3 regions of the Paenibacillus sp. SN-8-1 genome follow, and region 3 is predicted to be linked to each of the others. Evidence: riboswitches for the same ligand, from Rfam matches in the RefSeq annotation. Region 3 holds a riboswitch; each other region holds the start of a gene.
What was found. A riboswitch is a leader RNA that binds a small molecule or an ion and turns the genes downstream of it on or off. The one in region 3 is predicted to bind cyclic di-GMP.
Positions count from the first base shown of each region.

Region 1: linked by a shared signal. The riboswitch ahead of ACRRNK_RS15310 (methyl-accepting chemotaxis protein) and the one ahead of sda (sporulation histidine kinase inhibitor Sda) in region 3 are both predicted to bind cyclic di-GMP.
Region 2: linked by a shared signal. The riboswitch ahead of ACRRNK_RS20885 (ketoacyl-ACP synthase III) and the one ahead of sda (sporulation histidine kinase inhibitor Sda) in region 3 are both predicted to bind cyclic di-GMP.

Region 1 is NZ_CP194782.1:3,165,423-3,172,260, reverse strand. Features, by position in the region: gene ACRRNK_RS15325 (adenosylcobalamin-dependent ribonucleoside-diphosphate reductase) at 1-332, shown strand, start outside; gene ACRRNK_RS15320 (sodium:solute symporter family protein) at 672-2,183, opposite strand; gene ACRRNK_RS15315 (SDR family NAD(P)-dependent oxidoreductase) at 2,225-2,977, opposite strand; gene ACRRNK_RS15310 (methyl-accepting chemotaxis protein) at 2,997-4,724, opposite strand; cyclic di-GMP riboswitch class I at 4,888-4,973, opposite strand; gene ACRRNK_RS15305 (prolipoprotein diacylglyceryl transferase) at 5,346-6,116, shown strand; gene ACRRNK_RS15300 (LacI family DNA-binding transcriptional regulator) at 6,378-6,838, shown strand, end outside.
Region 2 is NZ_CP194782.1:4,264,094-4,270,931, forward strand. Features, by position in the region: gene ACRRNK_RS20865 (NAD(P)/FAD-dependent oxidoreductase) at 1-336, opposite strand, end outside; gene ACRRNK_RS20870 (DUF1641 domain-containing protein) at 371-829, opposite strand; gene ACRRNK_RS20875 (hypothetical protein) at 1,197-1,358, shown strand; gene ACRRNK_RS20880 (hypothetical protein) at 1,488-1,844, opposite strand; gene ACRRNK_RS20885 (ketoacyl-ACP synthase III) at 1,881-2,873, opposite strand; cyclic di-GMP riboswitch class I at 2,976-3,057, opposite strand; gene ACRRNK_RS20890 (3-ketoacyl-ACP reductase) at 3,255-3,974, shown strand; gene ACRRNK_RS20895 (hypothetical protein) at 4,430-5,026, opposite strand; gene ACRRNK_RS20900 (hypothetical protein) at 5,154-5,387, shown strand; gene ACRRNK_RS20905 (FtsX-like permease family protein) at 5,393-6,838, opposite strand, start outside.
Region 3 is NZ_CP194782.1:3,586,937-3,593,774, forward strand. Features, by position in the region: gene ACRRNK_RS17580 (glycosyltransferase family 4 protein) at 215-1,393, opposite strand; gene ACRRNK_RS17585 (YheC/YheD family protein) at 1,580-2,668, shown strand; gene ACRRNK_RS17590 (VOC family protein) at 2,789-3,460, opposite strand; cyclic di-GMP riboswitch class I at 3,667-3,745, shown strand; gene sda (sporulation histidine kinase inhibitor Sda) at 3,782-3,946, shown strand; gene ACRRNK_RS17600 (PH domain-containing protein) at 3,938-4,360, opposite strand; gene asd (archaetidylserine decarboxylase) at 4,686-5,474, shown strand; gene ACRRNK_RS17610 (family 43 glycosylhydrolase) at 5,531-6,838, opposite strand, start outside.

The sequences.
Region 1 (6,838 bases), 420 kb from region 3:
TGCTGATCAAACATTTGAAAGGCATCGGCGGTTCGGGTGCAATTGGCTTTGGTGCGAACCGGGTGGAATCCATTGCCGATGCGGTAGCCAAGGCTTTAGAGACTCATGTCCAACAGGAGACCCAGCAGACAGAGAGCAAGGTGTTGGCGGATCCGGGTGCTCTGGTGGAGGAACTATTCAATGAATATGAGAAAAAGACGGGAGCAGTGGCTCACACGTCAAGCTTTTCAGAAGGTTCCCGTGATCTGTGCCCTTCTTGCGGATCAGCTTCACTAATTAATATGGAGGGCTGCCGAACCTGCAGCAATTGTGGATACAGTAGATGTTCTTAGAATACTGCAAGACGGGTGGAGCTGTAGCATTTCTGTTCTTTCTGTTACAAGTTGGTGGGCTGCAGCAGCCTCCCGGTTGGACTACGGTGAGAATCGCAAGAGCAGCGTAACTTCTTCAGCCATGTGGATTTATATGGATTCATATATTAAAAGCGCCCCCGGCCATATTTATATGGTCTGGGGGCGCTTTCTGTTGCAGTTACGGAGGACTGAGTTATAGAACAGCGAGATGGCAATGGATACGGCCTCTGATTGACGACAGGCGCTGTATCAGATCAGCAATTACTGGCCGCCAACGATGTGTCTCCGCTTAGTCCGAATTAATTGTGCATGATGTGATTAAGCTTGTGCTTTCACGTTAAAGCCCGAGTTCACATCATCGTTTCCATCAACCTCATCGAGCGAAGCATCCTTCTGCTTTTCGAACATAGCCAGTACTGCCGGGCTTGCCGGGAAGATGAGACTGAACACGACAATCGTGATTCCGGACACGACCACGCCGGAGATGCCTGGCATCATCCAAAGCTCGGTTACGAGGCCGAAGAAGCCGGTTGATTCGGTTGTCCAGCCGGGAACACCGACGAATGAAGTCAGGATATAGTAGAGCAGCCCAGCCGTTATGCTGGCCCAAACGGCAATCGTGGACACTCTTTTCCAGAACGGCCCAAGCACGAGCGGCCAGAATACAGTTACGAAGATGATATCCCAGGCGAGATAAGCCAGATCAATAATCTGCTGGAAATTGATCGCCAGAATAAAGCCGATGACTGCGCTGACAGCGATACCGATACGGGACACCCGGAGCAGCTTGGCCGGTGACGGATTGGTATTGATAAAATCAAGATAGATATTTTTGGTGAAAACGCCCGATGAGGCGACAAAGCAAGCAGCCAGCGTAGACATACCCATGGCGCCCAGCGCTGTCAGGAAGATTGCCGACACAACTGGCGGGAAGTAACCTTGAGCGAAGGCCAGCATCAGGTTCTCAGGATTCTCACTGCCTGGATAGATGAATTTATAGGCTTCCCCAAGCATGCCGGGAATCCAGCTGATGGCAATGACGATAATACCGGAAATAATCATGCCCCGTTGTGCGATCTTTGGGTTCTTGGCCCCGGCAACACGCTGTCCGAGGTCTGCTGCAGGGATGTCACCGAGTGCAAGCACAAGGTAGAGACTCCAGAAGGTGGCACCGCCTTTGTTAAATAAGGTGCTTATGTTCCACCAGTCCGGATGGAAGATGTTATCGTGATAGGAATAGATTACTGCGATGGTAATACCGAGAATACCCAGGATAGAGAGCAAGCCTTGAATAACCTCGGTATAGGCCACAGCCCATAGTCCCCCGATAATGGAGTACAGGGCAGTCAGCAGGACAAACAGCAAGGCTGCCGGAATGAACGGCAGATGGAAGATCGCCTGCAGAATATACGTACCGCCTACGGTCAGTGCGCCGGCATTGAAGAAACCGAACGCGATGGTCATGACGGAGCCGGAATAGGCGCCAAGCTTCTTGCTGGCGTATCTAAGCCCATAGTAGTCTGCAATCGTCCAGCCCTTGAGCCGGCGCAGCGGACGGGTCCAGATGAAGGAGCCGAGCACCATACAGGTGCCGAGACCCGCCATCGTGGCCATCCCCTCGAAACCGCCGGTTGTATAACCGGAACCGATGGCCGCGAAGAAGAACGGAGCCGCCAGCATGGCGGCCAAGAGGCTGCCCGCAACCACATACAGCGGCATACTCCAGCCGGCAACGAGCAGATCCTCGGCGGTTTTAATCTTTTGATAACCTTTGAAGCCAATGTAGTAAATAAAGACCAAATAAATCAGAAATACAATAACGGATGTCATGATGTTCCTCCTGTGTGAGCCATGTAAATTGTCTGGTTGATCTAGTTCATTACGCTGCCGCCGTTAGGTCCAAGAATCTGGCCAGTATAGAAATTGGCATCATCTGATGCCAGGAACAGAACGGACTTGGCAATCTCTTGAGGCTGAGCGAGCCGTTTGAGCGGATATTTCGCGGCTTCTTCTTCCTCGTAGCCCTCTCCGAAATCGGCGAGGATGTCTGTAAAGGTGCCGCCTGGCGCTACGGAATTGACATTGACATGAGGAGCAAGCTCACGGGCAAGCGCTTTGGTGAATGCGCTGATTCCGCCCTTGGCGGCAGAATAGTGAGTGAATTCTTCACAGCCAAGACTGGCGAGATCAGAGGAGATGTTGATAATCTTGCCTGCCTTGGTGTCCCACATCCGGCGTGCCGCCTCACGGGCGTTGTAGAATGTGCCATACAGATGAACCTTAATCATCCGGTCCCACTGCTCGTCCGTCATTTCTCTAACGGTTACGGCATGGGCAATTCCTGCATTATTGACCAGAATGTCAAGCCGGCCAAACAGCTGATCAAAGGCAGTGAACATGCTCTGAACCTGAGTAGAGTCGCTTACGTCAGCATTGAAGATTTCTGCTTTCACTCCATAGCTCTCGGCTTCCTTCTTCACGGCCAACGCTTCGGTATCCTCGCCGATATAGTTGATCATCACGTTCGTGCCTGCTTTGGCGAACTCTAGGGCCACAGCTCTGCCTATACCCTTGCTTGCGCCGGTAATCAGCGCTGATTTGCCTTGTAATCCTGTAAAACTCATGTAGTATCGCTCCTGTCTGTTAGACTTTAAAGGTTTTGATCAATTCCTGCAGGGATTGCGAAGTCTCACTTAAAGATTCCGTGGCTTTAGCCACTTCCTTGATAAATTGCAGCTGCTGACTTGAGGCATAGGATACCTGATCGGATTTGACTGCAATATCCCCGGATGCCGAACGAAGCTCGGTTACCGAAGCAGTTACCTCTTGTGAGGAAGCGGAGATTTCCTCCGAAGAAGCAGAAATTTCCTGCATCTGCATAGCCACATTCTTAGTCGACTCTTGAATCTCTCTGAATGCACGAGCGGCTTCCTCCATCAGGGTAACGCCGTGGCGAACGTCCTGCTGTCCTTCCTGGGCGATGACCTGGGATTCCGCTGTGCTGCGTGTAATGCTCGACAAATGCTCGGCAATGGTGCTGGCTGAGCGTCCTGTGCTCTCGGCAAGCTTCCGGATTTCTGATGCCACCACCGCAAAGCCGCGTCCATGCTCTCCGGCGCGTGCAGCCTCAATAGAGGCATTAAGGGACAGTAGGTTGGTCTGCTCGGCTACATCAGTAATCAGCCGCGTCATTTCGTTGATTTCACCGATCTGAGAATTAAGCACATGAATCACATCTGCAATTCGGGTGACTGAATCCGTAATCTTGTCCATCTGATTCTGCAGCTTTTGAACCGACTCCTGCCCGCTCTGGGCGCTTAGAGCCATCTGCTCGGATTCCTCCGAGGCGGCCGAGGTGGATTCAGCGATCCGTTGAATGCCGATAGCGGTCTCTTCAAGAACAGTGACAGTTTCGTCTGTGATTTTGGACGTAATCTGGGTTTTCTCGGCAACCTCAGCCATATCTGTATTGACTTTGACCGAATAAGTCTCGGTATCCTGGGAGCTTGCGGTCAGCTGCTCGGAGGATGAAGCTACATGTTCGGAGGACTCCTGAATGTTTAGAATCAGAGCACGCAGGTTGGTCTGCATTTTGGCAACCGCCAGGTTAAGCTGTCCAATCTCATCATTTGCCCTGTAACTAAGTTGTTCACTGCTGAGATCCCCTTCAGCGATCCGATTAGATACATGAACAATCGATTTCAGCGGCTTGAGGATCATGTTAATAATAAAGTAGATCACCAGCGCAATAATAAGGAGACCGATTAGGGTAATGATCAGCTGCTGGTTGCGAGCTTCGCCCGACAGCTTGTTAATATAATCAGCGGAGTAGTCGATCCCGATGACTGCAATGACTTTCCCATCCAGCTTAATAGGAGAGAATACAGTTCTCCACGTGCCAAAAGGGTCATCAAAAATATCAGTCACCTGGGACTCCCCCGTATCATAGACCTTTTTCGCCGCTTCAAGGTGAATCGGGGCAAGATCGTCAAACGGGGCGCCAGGCTTGTAAATCTCATTCAAATTAGAGGTGTAGGCCTGAGTGGTAACCTTGTCGTCCTTCAGACTCCAGATATAACTCCAGCTCATAATTCCTTGATCCTTCTGGATCTGATCCAGCTGCTTCTGCAGACTGGTGAAGTCCGGATTTCCGGGTCCGTTCTTGCTGATCAGACGGCTTACCTGCTGCGAGTCGACCTGCATGCTTGTCAGGGAGCCAACGCTAAGCAGCTCTCTTTTTAAGTCATTGGACAAATTTGATTTCAGAATGCTCAGGCTGATATAGGAGACGGCCGTGAAAATAAGCACAACAACGATAATAACAATGAGTGAAACTTTATACTTTAAAGACAGATTTTTTACCCTATTCACAATTTATTCTCCTTTAACATGGTGTCTCTTCACTTATAGAGTGTCTTCGGTAACCGGTAATCGTTGTGCTTGTTATCAACCCTCCTGCTTGTTCAAAATAAAAAGAGCGTCTGCCTAAATAGACAGCGCTCGTAATTCATTCTTCGATCTGAGAACAATGATGACTGGCGGCCTGTCTACCATAGGATGGGATCCATTAGGCACGTGGCTTTGCGTCCTCGGGTTTCCCCGAGTTTGCCTTTGCAACTAAAGAAGCACAACCAATGTACCAAAATCAGACAAAATAATCTACGATTCTTACAATTTTGACACATAAAATAAGGCTTACATTCCTAAATAAAGGCCTTTTTCCAAAAAAATGAGTGGGAGTTCCTATGGAAGGCATTCCCACCCACTAAGTTAAAACTATGGCCTAAAGCAGTCTTCCGGATAATGGAATAGGCAGCTTCTTGAAAATTACTGCTTCACGATATCACTAACCGCTTTATCGAGTTTCACCAGCAGTTGGTCTGAGATAGCAAAGAATGCAGTGGAATTAATTGACATTAATATCCTTACATACTAGACTTTCTAGTATGAATAAACTTTTATAAATACAATATCTTTCCTGAGGAGAATAACATGTATAACGAGCTGTTCAAGATTGGGCCAGTAACCATTTACGGGTATGGATTAATGATCGCGATTGGTGTTTTGTTAGCTTACCAGCTCGTTGAATACCGAGGAAGAAAACGCCAGTTCAACCTGTCCCATGTTTTCTCTCTGACCGGTTGGAGCCTGGCGGGCGGTTTTATTGGAGCAAAATTATTGTACTGGATAACCCAATTCCAAAATATTAAGAGTGACCCGGGCATTCTACTGAATCTTTCGAATGGATTTGTTGTGTACGGCGGAATCATCGGCGGAATTGGGGCCGGTCTAGTGTATTGCAGAATCAAGAGAATTAATTTCCTGAAGCACCTGGACCTTTTTTTGCCTTCGGTTGCGTTAGCGCAGGGGTTCGGAAGAATCGGCTGTCTGCTCGCAGGCTGCTGTTATGGCGAAGAAACACACGGCTGGTTTGGGATTACATTCCACCACTCCGAGCTCGCCCCAAATGGTGTTGAACTGATACCTACGCAAATTATGGAGAGCGTGTTTAGCTTCGCCCTCTGCCTAGTTTTAATTCTTTTGTCCAAAAGAACCCAAAAAGACGGACTCGTTGCCGCCGCATATTTAATTCTTTATAGTCTGGGCAGATTTGTTATTGAGTTTTACAGAGGGGATATCATCCGTGGTCAAATCGGAGTGCTATCGACCTCACAATTCATCGCACTCATGCTTGTTCTAGTAACCTGCCTCGTTGTAGTCTTTTCCCGATACCAGAATCGGTTGACTGGCAAAAAAGTATAAACGGATTAAGTCATCTTCTTTATCCGAAACGATAAGCCTCTTGTCTGCGATGGACAGGAGGCTTATATTTGCGTGAACATGCTCAACCAGGAGTACAAAGAATACAGTTCGCCGATAATTGACATTACCAGGGTCACCTTTGTTGCTTATTGAGCCTGACTATGATAGGAACTAACAGAACTATCGAGCGGCTTGTTTTACTATAAAGGATCGAGTATATTTGGTGGAAATAAGTCGGTAGAATAAGAGGTAGGGGTAGTTATGTCGACAATTAATGATGTTGCTCTAAAAGCAGGTGTGTCTGTTACCACGGTATCCCGTGTTCTTAACAATCGGGGATACATTAGTGAAGCTACAAGGTCAAAGGTATTCAAGACAATGGAAGAGCTCAATTATCAGCCTAATGAGATTGCCCGATCTCTTTTACGTAAGCAATCAAATTTAATTGGACTTATCATTCCGAGTGTATCTCACCCTTTTTTTAGTGAACTTACGAACCATATAGAATATTACGCATACCAGAACGGTTGGAAGGTGCTGCTCTGTAACTCACATATGGACCCTATGAAAGAAAAAGATTACATCGCCATGTTAAAACGCAATAGGGTTGATGGAATTATTATGGGTAGTCATACTCTTGAGATAGAGGAATACCGAAATCTTAATTCAGCTATAGTTACCTTTGACCGGCAGATAGACAACGACATTCCGTTCATTTCCTC
Region 2 (6,838 bases), 680 kb from region 3:
AGCAGTCTCACTGCCCAGTGCGATAACAAGCGCATCGTATCTGAGGGTATTTCCATTGCCAAGAACAACTTGCTTGTCATCCGGCTTAATAGTTTGAACTGTATCGATCACCAAATTCACATTTTTGCCTTTAAGCAGCTTCTCAAGCGGAAGTGCTACTGCTTTCTCATGAAGATTGCCTGCAGCAAGGCGGTGAAGTTCAGTAATAATCTGGTGTGTAGGGTAACGGTTAACTACGGTAATGTTCGCTTCATTCGCATCAAGATACTTACGTGCAGTCAATGCGCTTAGCAATCCGCCGTAGCCGCCGCCCAAAATCAAAATTTGCTTCGACATATCCATCCTCCGTTCTGAATTGTGTTAGTTTAGATTAACGTTGTCCTTTTTGACGATCGTTCAACGTGTCCAGGAAAGCCTGGGTGAAACGAAGCGATTTTTGCACATTCGGATCTTTAAGAATTTTGAGCAGACCAAATACGCCGATGGTTGAAGTATCGGCTTGTGCGCGCTCATTAGCTTCGATTGCTGCAGCTGCAACTCCCTTAACTTTACCCACTACCGGAGTAGCGAATTCTGCGAACCCGTGTTTCAAGTCGTTAACGAACACTGGATCCTTGGCAATGCTTTGTGCGAAGTCATAAGCTGTAGTAAGAGCGCCCATCATTTCGGTGAGCTTAGGCAGCTGGTCTACCAGCACCAATAGGGATTGCTGTACCTCCGGCTTCATCAGCTGATCCAGCAATTCTCTGCCAGCTTCAGGAGATACCGCTTGAGCAGCAACTGCCTCCTCAGCAGCAGATGTCTCTTGTTGATTAGAAGTTTGTGACATTTGGAACTTCCTCCTTTACATTGAATTATACAGCGTGAATTTTGGAACAAGAATCAGGTTACCTGTCCTAGGTTCACTCTGTATAGTAGTCCGTTATTTACGTAATACCTGCGAAAGACCTTACTTTCCCAAAGGTCAGTTGATTGACCTATATAAGGGAAGGGACCATTTCTTAACGTTTCCGAAAAATTGAACAGGCCGAAACGGAACTCTATACTTCTATATTACACCACTTGTCAAAGAACTGAAAAAGAAATTTCACGATATTTTAAATATCGCAATGAAAATTGGCGTAGACATGCTACAATTTGTTCATAATGTGCATGATACATGTGGAAAAATCAATTCAAGGAGGCGTTACAATTTTATGAAACAAGAGGCTATACTCCGCCTTCTTTTTGCCATTGTACTGTTCACGCTTGTCCCGTTTCTGTATGAATACCGACTGGTTGCATCCCTGTTCACTGTAATGGGCATTTATTTCGTTGTTACAGGGGCCTCCAAATTCACCAAGAAACGCCCAAAATAAAAATTGCACCCTGTATATTTACCCGGTACTTTATGTTTCCCTGAACCCTGCAAGGTATGCGTGTACCGCACACATTTTGATCAAAAAATAAACGGCCCTCTCTTCTCAGAGCAGGGCCGCTGGTGCTGTCTAGTTATAGGCGTATGCCTCTTCCAGCGTATCCATAAATATTCCGGTATAGGAGATCGACTGGGCCAGCTTCTGCATTTGATTCTTGGCAATGACGGAAGATGGATTGATCATCAGAATATTCTTGAATCCGTTGGACATATATAGCTTGAAGCAGCCCTCAAGCACGGGCAGCATGTCCTGCTTGGATACAGACAGATCTGTGGAATCAATGATCAGATTGTATTCGGATGGATGGATGGAATTCACATTCTCCTCATATTCCTTCAGGAACGCTTCGGCCTCATCAGGCTTCATAAAGCCCCCTACTGTAATAACCAGTGCCTTCTCGGCTTGCTTCTTCTCAAATTTAAACATGATGTTTCTCCTTCATAACAAGATATAGTCTATATGTTAAAATTCATATAAAAGTGCGGACATGGTGTAACCGATTCCTACCGAGCAGAAGACAACCTTGTCTCCAGGTAAGATTTTGCCGGCTTCAAGCGCTTCCTCCAGCGCAAAGATCGGGCTCGTTACCCCGGTATAACCGTATTTTTCTCCGACAAATGTATATTTGTCCAGCCCCGCATTCATCTTCACCAGCGTCTCCTCGATCTCCGGACGGGAGAACTGGGAGAATAGCCAGTGGTTGACACCCGCGGCATCCAATCCGTTTCGTTCCAGCATGACCGAGATCATATCTCTCCACTCATCAGAGAAATAGCTGACGTCATGAGGAATGAAGCGAAGTCTCTTATCCGATTCCTGAACTCCTTCACTGAACATCTTGGACAGGCCGACAGCCGGGAAAGTTACCGTATCCCCAAGCTTGGAGTCCGTCTTATAGTTCGCGTCCAGAAAGCCTCCCGGAAGCTCCTGCTTCTCCAAGATGACCGCTGCCGCTCCATCCGAGAAATTCGGATAGACTACGGTATCGTCCTTACGGGCAATATTGCTGACATGCACACTGCCTACAATGAGCGCACGCTTGATGAACCGGTTCCCCGAAAGGTACTGTCGTACCTGATCCATGGCTGTGAGCATACCGATGCAGTTCGTATTAAGATCATAGACAATGTGGGCATTGACCGCCCCAATCTCTCTATGAATCAACAAGGCGTTGCTTGGGTAGGTGTATTCAGGTGTGTCAGATACGAATACCACCATGTCCAGCTCTTCCGCACCTACCTTCGATTCAGTAAGCAGCTTCTTCGCTGCGGCTATCCCCATAGTTAGTGAATTCTCATCCTCGGTGCTTACCAGATATCTGGTCTTTCTCCCAAGATGATTCATGAGACCTTCCGATTCCAGGCCCATCTTGTTAAAATGCTCGACGAAATAAGCATTGTCATAGGCCGTAGGTGGATGGTAGGTTGCAATTCCTTTGATGTGAACCTGCTGCACGTGATTGACCTCCTTTTATAGCAGGTCTCTCCTATTGAAGCCAGACAAAAGGCCTACTCCTAAGAGTAGACCTGAGGTAATAAACCTAGTATTCATCCTCCTGCTGGTAACCGGCTGTCTTAGCGTATGCCTTAGACCCGTGGCTTTGCGTCCTTGCCTTTCAGCAAGTTTGCCTTTTTCAAGTTAGAGAGTTTTCGACCTGTTTCGCCATTCTATTATAGTTCGAACTTCCTGCATTGTAAATAATACCCTAGTAATTTTCATAAAATTTCCCTAGACTTTCTAACCCTAATCCGCTTCCTATCCAGGAAAGTGTAAAAGCCCATGTGTTCAGGGTATTATTATAGATGTGAACTAATGAATAGACTGGAGTGATTCAAGATGGAACTTACCGGGAAGAATGCCCTGATTACAGGTGCGGGAAAAGGGATCGGACGAGCAGTAGCCATCGCGTTGGCTAAAGAAGGCGTGAATCTTGGCCTGATTGCCAGAACCGAATCGGATCTGAAAGACCTCGCCCAGGAGCTGCGGAGCCAGTATGGAATCAAGGTCAGCATCGCCCCTGCGGATATCTCCAATTCTGCCGAGGCAGAAGCTTCCGCAGCCAAAATCAAGCAGGAGCTTGGATCCGTGGATATCCTGATCAACAATGCGGGGATCGCCAAGTTCGGAACCCTGCTGGAGATGGATCCGGAGGAGTGGAAGAGAATCCTGGATGTGAACGTGATGGGGACTTATAACGTCACCCGTGCGGTTCTGCCTGATCTGGTTGCCCAAAACAGCGGCGATATCATCAACGTGGCCTCTACCGCGGGTGAGCGCGGCTTCGCGACAGGCTCAGCTTACTGTGCCTCCAAATTCGCCCTCATGGGCATGACCGAGTCGCTGGCACAGGAGGTTCGCAAGCACAACATCCGCGTCACCGCCCTGACGCCGAGCACGGTCAACACCGACCTGGCCTCGAATGCCGGACTCAAGATCGGCGATGAAGACCGGATGATGCAGCCTGAGGATGTGGCAGATCTCGTTCTCGCCGCGCTGAAGCTCCCTGCCCGCGTCTTCCTGAAGACTGCCGGGATTTGGACGACTAATCCGCAATAAAAATTGATCTGGTTCTACCTAATAGAACTGTGAAATATTCGGTTGTCTCATTGTCAATGCTAACACCGTGTAGTAATATGGGTATAAAGATAACAGACGTAAGATACTATGAAATAAGGGACCGGTGGCGACCAGTCCCCTGTACAACAACTTGAGTGGGGTTACTCCTCCACAGTTAAGAAGTTATAAGCGGAAGAAGTGACCTGCACGGTTTGCCGACCTGGAGCAGGTTACTTCTTTTTTCGTTCGATGTATGTCAGCAGCGCGATAATAAACGCAGCAAACCCAATGACATCTGCAAAAGAGAAGTTCATACGCCTCACCTCCTTTCCAGAGGAAGACGCACCCACTCAAGGCGTGTTGTACACGCCTATTATATCAGACCGTTCCTTTTTATGGATACGGTCTTTGTTTGTGTCTCCTGCTTATATAGATGACTTCTTAAGCGGTCATGCCTATTTCTGAACCGTCAGCGGAATTCTTTTCGACCAACTAAGGCCCCCTGAATCCTGCATATAAGTCATTACGATAAAAGTATTGTCCGGACTCGCCAGAGGCGCATCTTTCGGAGTGAAATACATGGGTGTAATCGGATAGCTGGCCTTCAAGTAGGCAAAGCCCATGGCTTTCTTAATTAAATCCCACTGACCAGCAAATCCGGTTTTCTCCACCTCCTTCTTAACAAGGGCCAGACTCGCTGAGCTGCTGCCGATAGAAAAGTCATCTGGATTGCCAGATACATGCACTCCTGATCTAAGTGGGGAATAGGCAAAAATCGGATATACTCTGATCGTGTAATTATCGTTAGCCAGCGGGGTTTTCTTTTCATTATCAATTTTCATCTGGATAACCTGTTTGTAGAACGTCTCGGTTGGTATATCGGTGTCGGGCAGCTTCGAGTTGGGATCTACATTTTGGAGATAAGCTTGAACCACAATATCATCTGGTTGTATATACAATACCGATCTGCTTCTGGTTAACCATACAGATGTAAAGATAAGTACGACTAATAGAACAACAGTACCACTAAAAACTTCTCTTTTATGGATCAAAATAACCTCCCTCTTTATCAAGAAAGCTCAACATGAATCTGTATCCAACATTAGGATATGATTACATTATACTACTTATTAAGAGGTAGCCCCGCATGCCGAATGGCTTGGCACAGGAGGTTCATAAATGCAACATTCACATTACCGCCCTAATGCCGGACTCAAGACTGGCGATGAAGACCGAATGATCCAGCTTAAGGATGTGGCGGAGTTCGTTCTCGCCGCACCTAAGCTTACCTGCCCGTGTCTTAGTATAGACTGCGGATTGGACAAAGAATCCGCTGCAAAGAACAAAAGAGCCGCTGATCAGCGGCTCTTAACTAAGAGGTCATATTATAGCCAAAAGCTATTCTTGACGTGAACCCGTCATTTATTATCTTGAGCCAATTCCCCAATAATCTTTCTATTTCCAATATGAGTGGCAAATGGAGTGAAGACCACTAAAGCAATGGCCATAATAATCCCGCTCACAAGGATAATAGATTGGAAATCATATCTCACTCCGTCAATTAGACCAACAATGTAGGTTAACAATAGGCCGGTTGTAATGCCAAGAATAAGGCCGCTAATCAGATATAGGTATACCTGTGTCAAAATGACTTTAATTAGCCCCTGCTTACTTAGAGATAAGGCGCGTAATATTGCGAACTCCTTCCTCCGGGTGTGAATGTTATTGATTAACGAATTTATCACGCCCAATATAACACTGAGCATCACAATGACCATTACAGCAATAAAGAGGAACCATCTTTGCTGAAACATCTGTTTTGACTCTTGTAAGGCATCTTCAAAGGTATGGACTTTAAATTCAGGATAAAGCTTTTTTAAAGTGTTAATTTTAGGAGTAATTTCAGATAGTTGATGTGCTCCTATAAAAACTCTGTCTATCTTCATATAGGGGAAGTGAAATTTTGAATTCTTCCAATCAATATAAATTTCAGCATAAGTACCAGGAAGCTTATCCGTAATATACTCAACGGTTAGTTTACCTACGGGAATGTTCTCCCCACTCCCGATAGGATATAGAGCGGCATTAAGCTGATCGCCTCTTTCAATGCCTAGTGTATCTGCGAGCTTTCTCGTAATAACGATACCATTATCTGCATGATCCATTTCGTCTTTAACAAGACCTTGCTTCTTCATCTCATCAAGGTCTACCAGACTATAACCAGAAGCATAATTGTTGGTCTTATTCGTACTTAATACAACCGAATTCTCATTGCTTACTAAACTTGCATTCTCGCTGTCGAACAAGCGGTGAAGCTCATTTCGAATTTCTGAGGCTGCCTGATTGGAATCCGTCGAACGATTAGTAAGGACTACATTCGTTACATATTGATCTCTTAAATACTGATCATTATTCAGCTCCAACGTCTTTAGCAACGATGATCCAAAAATGTTAATAATCATCATGGCGCCTATGGCTAACGTAATAAACGTATTCTTGCGTATTTGAGGAATGACATTCTTAACAGCAACATAAGACGAATTTCCTAGTACCTTCTTGAATAATGGGAGAAGTTTGGTAAGTATTGCTCTCATATAAATCGGATACAAAATAAAAATTCCAAAAACTACAAACAGTGCGCCCAATAATAAATCTAAAGCTCTCGTACCATATGAGCTTGTTAGACCAAGCACGATCGAACATAGAGATAAGACAACTAATGAATAACCAATAACTTTACGTAATTTCTGGTTAGAGAAGTCGATCTTCTCGCTTTCTTGCATCATCCTTACTGGTAGAATCCTTCCATATCGGTAACATGGGACTAACAATAAAGTTTGAAGCAGCACCATGCAGCACAAAGT
Region 3 (6,838 bases):
CTGTGACTGAATTGTTCCATGGAATATACCTTAGCTTATGTCACACCGAACATCTTGTAACGGCAAACGTACAATTGCTGTAGACTGCATTTTAGGGCAAATTGCTGAGGATGATTGTCCTTGCTAGCAAATCAATTCTCCCAATATACAGTCAAAAGGCTGATCGGACCCAGTAAGTGGTGTCCAATCAGCCTTTTGACCTTAGTAAATAAGATTAAACGCTCCAGCTGTGTATCGCCTTTGGCAGCCCGGCACGCATCAGATCTGCCCACCGCACCGCGCAATGCTGCCATCTGAACTCGCTTCTGGCGAGTTCTCTTCCCGCCAGCCCGAGCCTTTGTTTCAGCTGTTCATCTCCAAGTATACGCAGGACACTTTCCGCAAGAGCTTCATTCGCACATCCCTTAGGCAGCAGTATACCCGATTTCTCATGCTGTACAATTTCAGGGATCCCCCCTATCTCTGAAGCAATAACCGGTACCGCCGAAGCCATGGCTTCCAGATTGACCAAGCCGAAGGCCTCATCCTCAAGGGACGGAACAACCACAACATCAGCCAGATTATATAAATCTGCGACATGCGGATAAGGTACATAAGAAAGGAACGAGACATGCCCGCTCATCGGCTCAGCCAGCTTCCTCAAGCTTCTCACATAAGCCGTATCACGGTTCACTCCGTAGAAGGCACTTCCTACTATGAGGGCAAGTGCGCTCTTCTCCTGATCCACAATTCCTGGCAGCGCTGCCAGCAGCCGGTGAATTCCCTTTCCGTGAAGCAGGCGGCCAACAAAAAGGATGATTTTACGGTTCTCCCAGCCATAATCGGATAACCTAGCACGTCTTTGCGCCTCACCAGCAGGTGTCCAGCGCGGGGTGAAGTCTTCCAGACTGACACCCAGCGGATTAACATGCAACGGAGTTCTCAGCTTAGGGAATCGGCGCAGAACCTCCTCACGCAGATACCAGCTGTTCACAATAATTCCGTCTACACTCCCCAGCATCAGACGCGCCTTGCTCTCTGGAAGACAAGATGGGCTGATAAAGGTCGTGGAGTGAAGTGTAAGATTAACCCGGATATGAGGCAAATGCCTCTTCAGCCCATAAGCAATTGCAGGGCGGTTATGCACATCGGCCGTGTCCGGCATCCAGTTCTTCAGATGACGCAGAATGCCGGGCAAATATGCGGCACCTCCTGGAATACGGTAGCAGGGCACTGTCCCGAGCATGCCCTTGGCCGGCAGGTGGCCTCCCGATCTGCTGAATACCCGTATATCGAACCCATCGGGTACAAGGGGCATCGTCTTCTCAATGACGCGCTCTACGGAACTGCTTCGCCCTGAAGGAATGACAAATACCCCCGGCGTAATTACGGCCACCTTTTGCTGAACTGACAACTTAAGTCCCTCCCCTATCCGGTTTCACATTCTCAATATATTGGGAGAAGTGAGCAGGTGTGACACAGTCCCAAAACAGGCTTCTGTCGCGGCACAGTCGTCCACTCCTTTTAAGAGTCTATACATAGACTGACATAAGACACTATTCGAACAGGGAATCACCGAAGATGAAGAGGAGGACCGGGCATGAGCTATAGATATGTGGGTATTCTGCTTAATGCTGCGATGTACCGCGGGGTACCTAGGCGAAAAACCGGACAGGAATCACTCTCGAACTATGAAAAAGCGGCAGCAGAATTCGGCTTGATCCCTGTGTTTATCCATATCGGCGATATCAATATCCGCAAGGGCCGAACAGCTGCCTACATTTATCAAAACCATCAATATGAGCAGGTGTCCATGCCCATACCTGATGTCATTCATAACCGCGCTATATTTCAGGAAATTTCCGCCCAGCGGAAAATCGAGGCCCTCATCTCCAAAGGCATAGATGTATTCAACGTGAATAATCGTTATGGCAAAGATGTCATACACCGTCTGCTGTCAGCCGACCCCTTCCTTAGAAGCAGCCTGCCCGATACAGCCGTGTTCTCCTACCCAGCCCTTCGCCGCTTCATGGAAATTCATGACGATCTGATTCTTAAGCCATGCCGGGGTACAGTCGGAAGAGGGATCATGCGATTACATCGTGAAAAGTCCGGGTGGAGAATCACTTATCCCTCATCTATACGTAAGCCAACATGGATTCAGCACAAGCTTAGGAGAGGCGAGCTTCCTTCTTATGTACAACAATATCTGCTCCAGGTTCCCTATCTAATTCAGGAACGGATTCCTCTCGCCGAAAGCAAAGGCCGCTCCTTCGACTTTCGTGTTTCAGTACAGCGGGGAATGACAGGGGATTGGGCTGTAACCGGCATGTTCGCCAAAAAGTCTCCGCCTGGTATGTTCATCTCGAATCTTGCGGGAGGTGGGAAAGCTTGCCCCGTACCTGAGCTTCTTTCCGAGGTCATGACCTCTTCCCAAGCCTCTCTAGTTATAGATCAAGTGGAGCATTTATCCTTAACCATAGCTGGTTACTTATCTCTGAAGCTTCCGCTTCTTGCCGATCTCGGTCTCGATATTGGAGTAACTGAGGATGGCAGAATCTATTTCATCGAATGCAACGGACGTGATCAGCGGTACGGCTTCAGCAAGGCCGGAATGAACGATACCTGGAAGGCATCCTATCGTGAACCTATGGCTTTCGCCTGGTATTTGTATAACCGCCGGGAATGAATGATTATTCGGTGCCTTGTCCTCACAGGAATATTATGCTCGGCAACAAAAAAGACGTGAGCCCTTAAAGGGACTGCACGTCTTTTTATCATGTATATCTGTGTCTTGAATCCACATTAATCAGGACTTGATGACATAACCTTCGTCAATTATGAATTCATTTCCTGTTCTGCCATCAGAAATATCAATGGTAACTGGAAAATACTTTGCAGCCTTATCCGAAGCGAACCAGATTCTCCCCACAGCCGCAAGGATGAACAGCCCTTCTTCGTCACCCAATGGAGTGAATGTCGGCCCTGACGACTTATACACCTGAAGATCATACTTATCTCTTAGGACTTCGCTTACCGCTATTACATCTTGAGCGGGAAGACCTATTTCGCTTATATTCTTAATATCCGCAGCTGTAAAAAGGGTCGCATCCTCATCCTTTAAATCATGCCTGGCGATGAATTCAACGATATTCCCCACAGAATCATAGAAGTAAATCGAATCGGAATTCCAACTCTCGCTATGCTCTATCTCATGCCCATTGGCCGAATGAACGGATATCCCCTTTTGCTTCAACCAGTTCAGCGCCTGCTCACATTTCCGCTCAGGAATGTTAAACGCAAAATGATAGTACGGAGACTCGCTTTGATCGGAACGTGTAAAAGTAAGTATCGACTCGCCTATCTTCAGCGAGATGACATCCTCCGATTCTTGTAGAACCGCCTGTTCAAGCACTTCATGATAAAATGATCTAACGGCTTCGATCGAACCAGTCAGCAGCTTCACCTCTCTAATTCGCATGACTGTACCTCCGTTTTCTCTATTTTTTCTATCTTGATCATAGTCTTCTGGATCCATATGCACTGTAGACTCATATCCGAACTGAAATGTACAACAGACAGCCTACATGATCTCTCTGGAACTGACTGAATTTTAGTATTCTTATCATAGTTCCTAATTCTCAATATTTTGCTGTCCAAATCCGATAAACTATATAAAATAATGTCTGTTCGAAAACGCAAACTTACTGAGAGGTAAGGACGCAAAGCCACAGGCCAGAACTAAAGTGGCGGCTGGGTTGCCGAAAACAGCAATTACCTTACTAAAAGGAGAATTTGCTGTATGATCAATGAACTGGGTCTATCACAAATGAGCTATGAAACCTTAATTAAAGCATACCAAAATGCTCTTAGGCTTGGGCTGAATCAAGAGTTCCTTCAACTGCTTGAAGAGGAGATTGAACGAAGAAATACGCGCAAAGAAAGCGATCCATCCACATCACTTTAATTGCAAGTGCGGACACCGCTGCTTGAGTTCTCTCAGAAAAATTTCCTGATCCAAGGGAGAGATTTGGATATACTCATATTTGTCATAACGAATTTCAATACGGTGAATTGAAGTTGCTGTACTGGCCGCCCTTGAGCGAATAGGCTTGGCTATACTAATACTTCCGAGAGGAATTGATTTGGTAGCTGGGCCGGTACGTATAAACAAATCGTTCTCACCAATGATGTAGTACGTAGATATCCATAACCAAGCTATTAATCCCGCCACCGAAATACAGAGCAGGAACAGTAAGACTCCGCCAATCAGGCTCAATCCTCCTACAAATGCAGGAGACAGGGCACTGCCAATGAGGATGATAATACTGGACCAAATGACGATAGATAGAAAGGGATCTCTTCGGGTCTGAAATTTCATATACAAGGTCCTCCTTAGCAATAGCAGATGCTGAAGCTGCCAACTCCTTGGCTTTGTTTCCCCCTGCCTCACCTGCGTCTTCCATGTTCTGAAATTTAAATTTATACACCTCTAAGTTAACCCCAATGCTATTTCCACGATTTCAAGTCTTCTTCTCTCACCTGCTATATAAGTTGAACTTAAGAAATTCCCCGCCCCCAACATACACTATTTTCCATATGGTATTCAAGTATCTCTGGATCAAAATACGGGTTATAGGTTGATTTCAAGCAGGTTCTATGTCAATATAAGCTTTGTCTTATCTGTTTGTAAGGAGGATGCCCCCATGGCAAAAAAAGTGATGAGGCTGATGACCGAGCTTTCCTCCCGGAAATGGATCTCTCAAATCATGGGACACTTTTCCCATTCCGGATTCAGCCGTCACATCATTCCCACATTTGCGAAAACCTACAATATTCCGCTGCACGAAGCGGAGAAAGATATTAGTGAATACCGATCCCTGAATGAATTCTTCTCCCGCCGCCTGAAAGCGGGGATGCGTCCGATTCCTGATGCTCCAGATGCCCTGATCAGTCCCGTGGATGGCCTGATTACCGGTATGGGACCTGTCAATGCAGGCCTAATCCCAGGCGTTAAGGGCCAAGACTATTCACTGGCTGAGCTTCTGGGCCATTCTCCGCATATGGAGACCTATAAGAATGGGTACTTCTTCGTTCTCTATCTGAGCCCGACTAACTATCATCGTATTCATGCTCCGGTTACGGGACAGAAAGTAGAGAGCGAGCACCTGAAAGGCCGGGTATATCCGGTCAATGATTTTGGACTGACCCATATGAAGGGCGTTCTGAGCCGGAATGAACGGCTGATTACCTACATCTCCCATGAACTGGGTGAGGTGGCCGTTGTTAAGGTCGGGGCCATGAATGTCAGCAGCATCAAATATACAGACGACACCGCCAGCTCCTGGAATCGTGGAGATGACATGGCTTATTTCGAATTTGGATCCACGGTTGTCCTGTTGACGGAGAATGGAACCTTCGAGCCTTTGCCTGATCTGGCCATCGGCACTCCCGTGAAGCTGGGCACATTGCTGGGAAGATTCTACCGGAATTAGAGAACCGAATATAGAAGCACAATGAGCAGCCTCAGAAGAGACTGCTCATTTCTTTTTTATTTCTCAGACAATGTACTGATCTCCTGCTCAGTCAGGGCCTTGTTATAGAACTGAATATCATCCAGACGTCCTCCGAAGTAAGCATCCGCCGCAAACCGGCTTTTACCGAGATAGGCTTCCACTGCCTTTAGCTCCTTAGGGTTAAAGCTCATACCCGTATTCGTGGCCACGAGCTTGCCGTTCACATACAGCTTGCCTGTATTACCCTCCAGGGTCACCGCCACATGACTCCATTCATTCTTGGGTAGGGGCGTGGCTGACAGCAGGCTCTGATCGATGCCCTGCTCATGAATGGTGAATTGAAGAACGCCGCTGTATTGCGACGGAGTAAGGAACATGAAGGAATTCATCCCATTTCCGATATCGAAAATACGCTGCCAGTCACTTCCTCCCGCCCAATTCACCCATGCGGCGAAGGTAAAATCCTCTGCGTCGGCAAGAGCGCCAGACAGCTGAACATAACCGTCCTTACCGCCAAAGTTAAGGGAACCGCCCCTTGCCTCATTCACACTCTGTGCATCCCAGCTTACTCCACCGTTCAGCTTACCCTGATAATGATTTGGGGAGCTGTCCTGAATGAGACTGCCCTTATCTTCGTCCAAGGAATAACTGGCTACCAGCGGACCTTTACTTTGCTGAAGCACCACTACCTGCACGTTTTTCACTTCCCTTGCCTTGCCTTTGGTTATAACAGCCTTCAAGGTGACCGTGGCATTCCCGGATCCAGCAGCAGGGCGGTTCACAGTCCCGTTCGCGGATACAACCTCAGGAGCCGAGGAGGTCCAGGAAATCACGGAGCCTTCCGCCCCTGATACAGGAAGAGCAAGATCATTATAGATGCCGCTGGTATCACCCAGATTAAGATCCTTTTGTACAGCCTCTACAATTTGCTTGTCACTCCGGTTCATGATCCGGCTGCCCCAGATCGACTCCCCCTTGTTCGATAGAGCGCTGAAAGTGAGCACATTCTGCTGATTATCCGGATTCCACTGATAGGTAAATACACCACTGTATTGAACTCCGTCTACCGTAATTTCTGCCTTATTGCTGCCGGTTATCTTCCATTTGCCGGTGACATCACCGGTAATTCCACCTTTCTTATCCAGTACAATGGAGACCGATTCCTTAATTACCGAGGTGATCTCTTTTCCATGATTGATAAACTTGTATTCCCCCGCGATATCATTCTTGTTGATTGGCTTCGCGGTCATCTTATCGCTCACATCTCCAGCATACCGATACGGGGCTACTACCGGCCAACCGTTCGCATTCATATACATTTCATGGACGCGAATCTCGTGCTC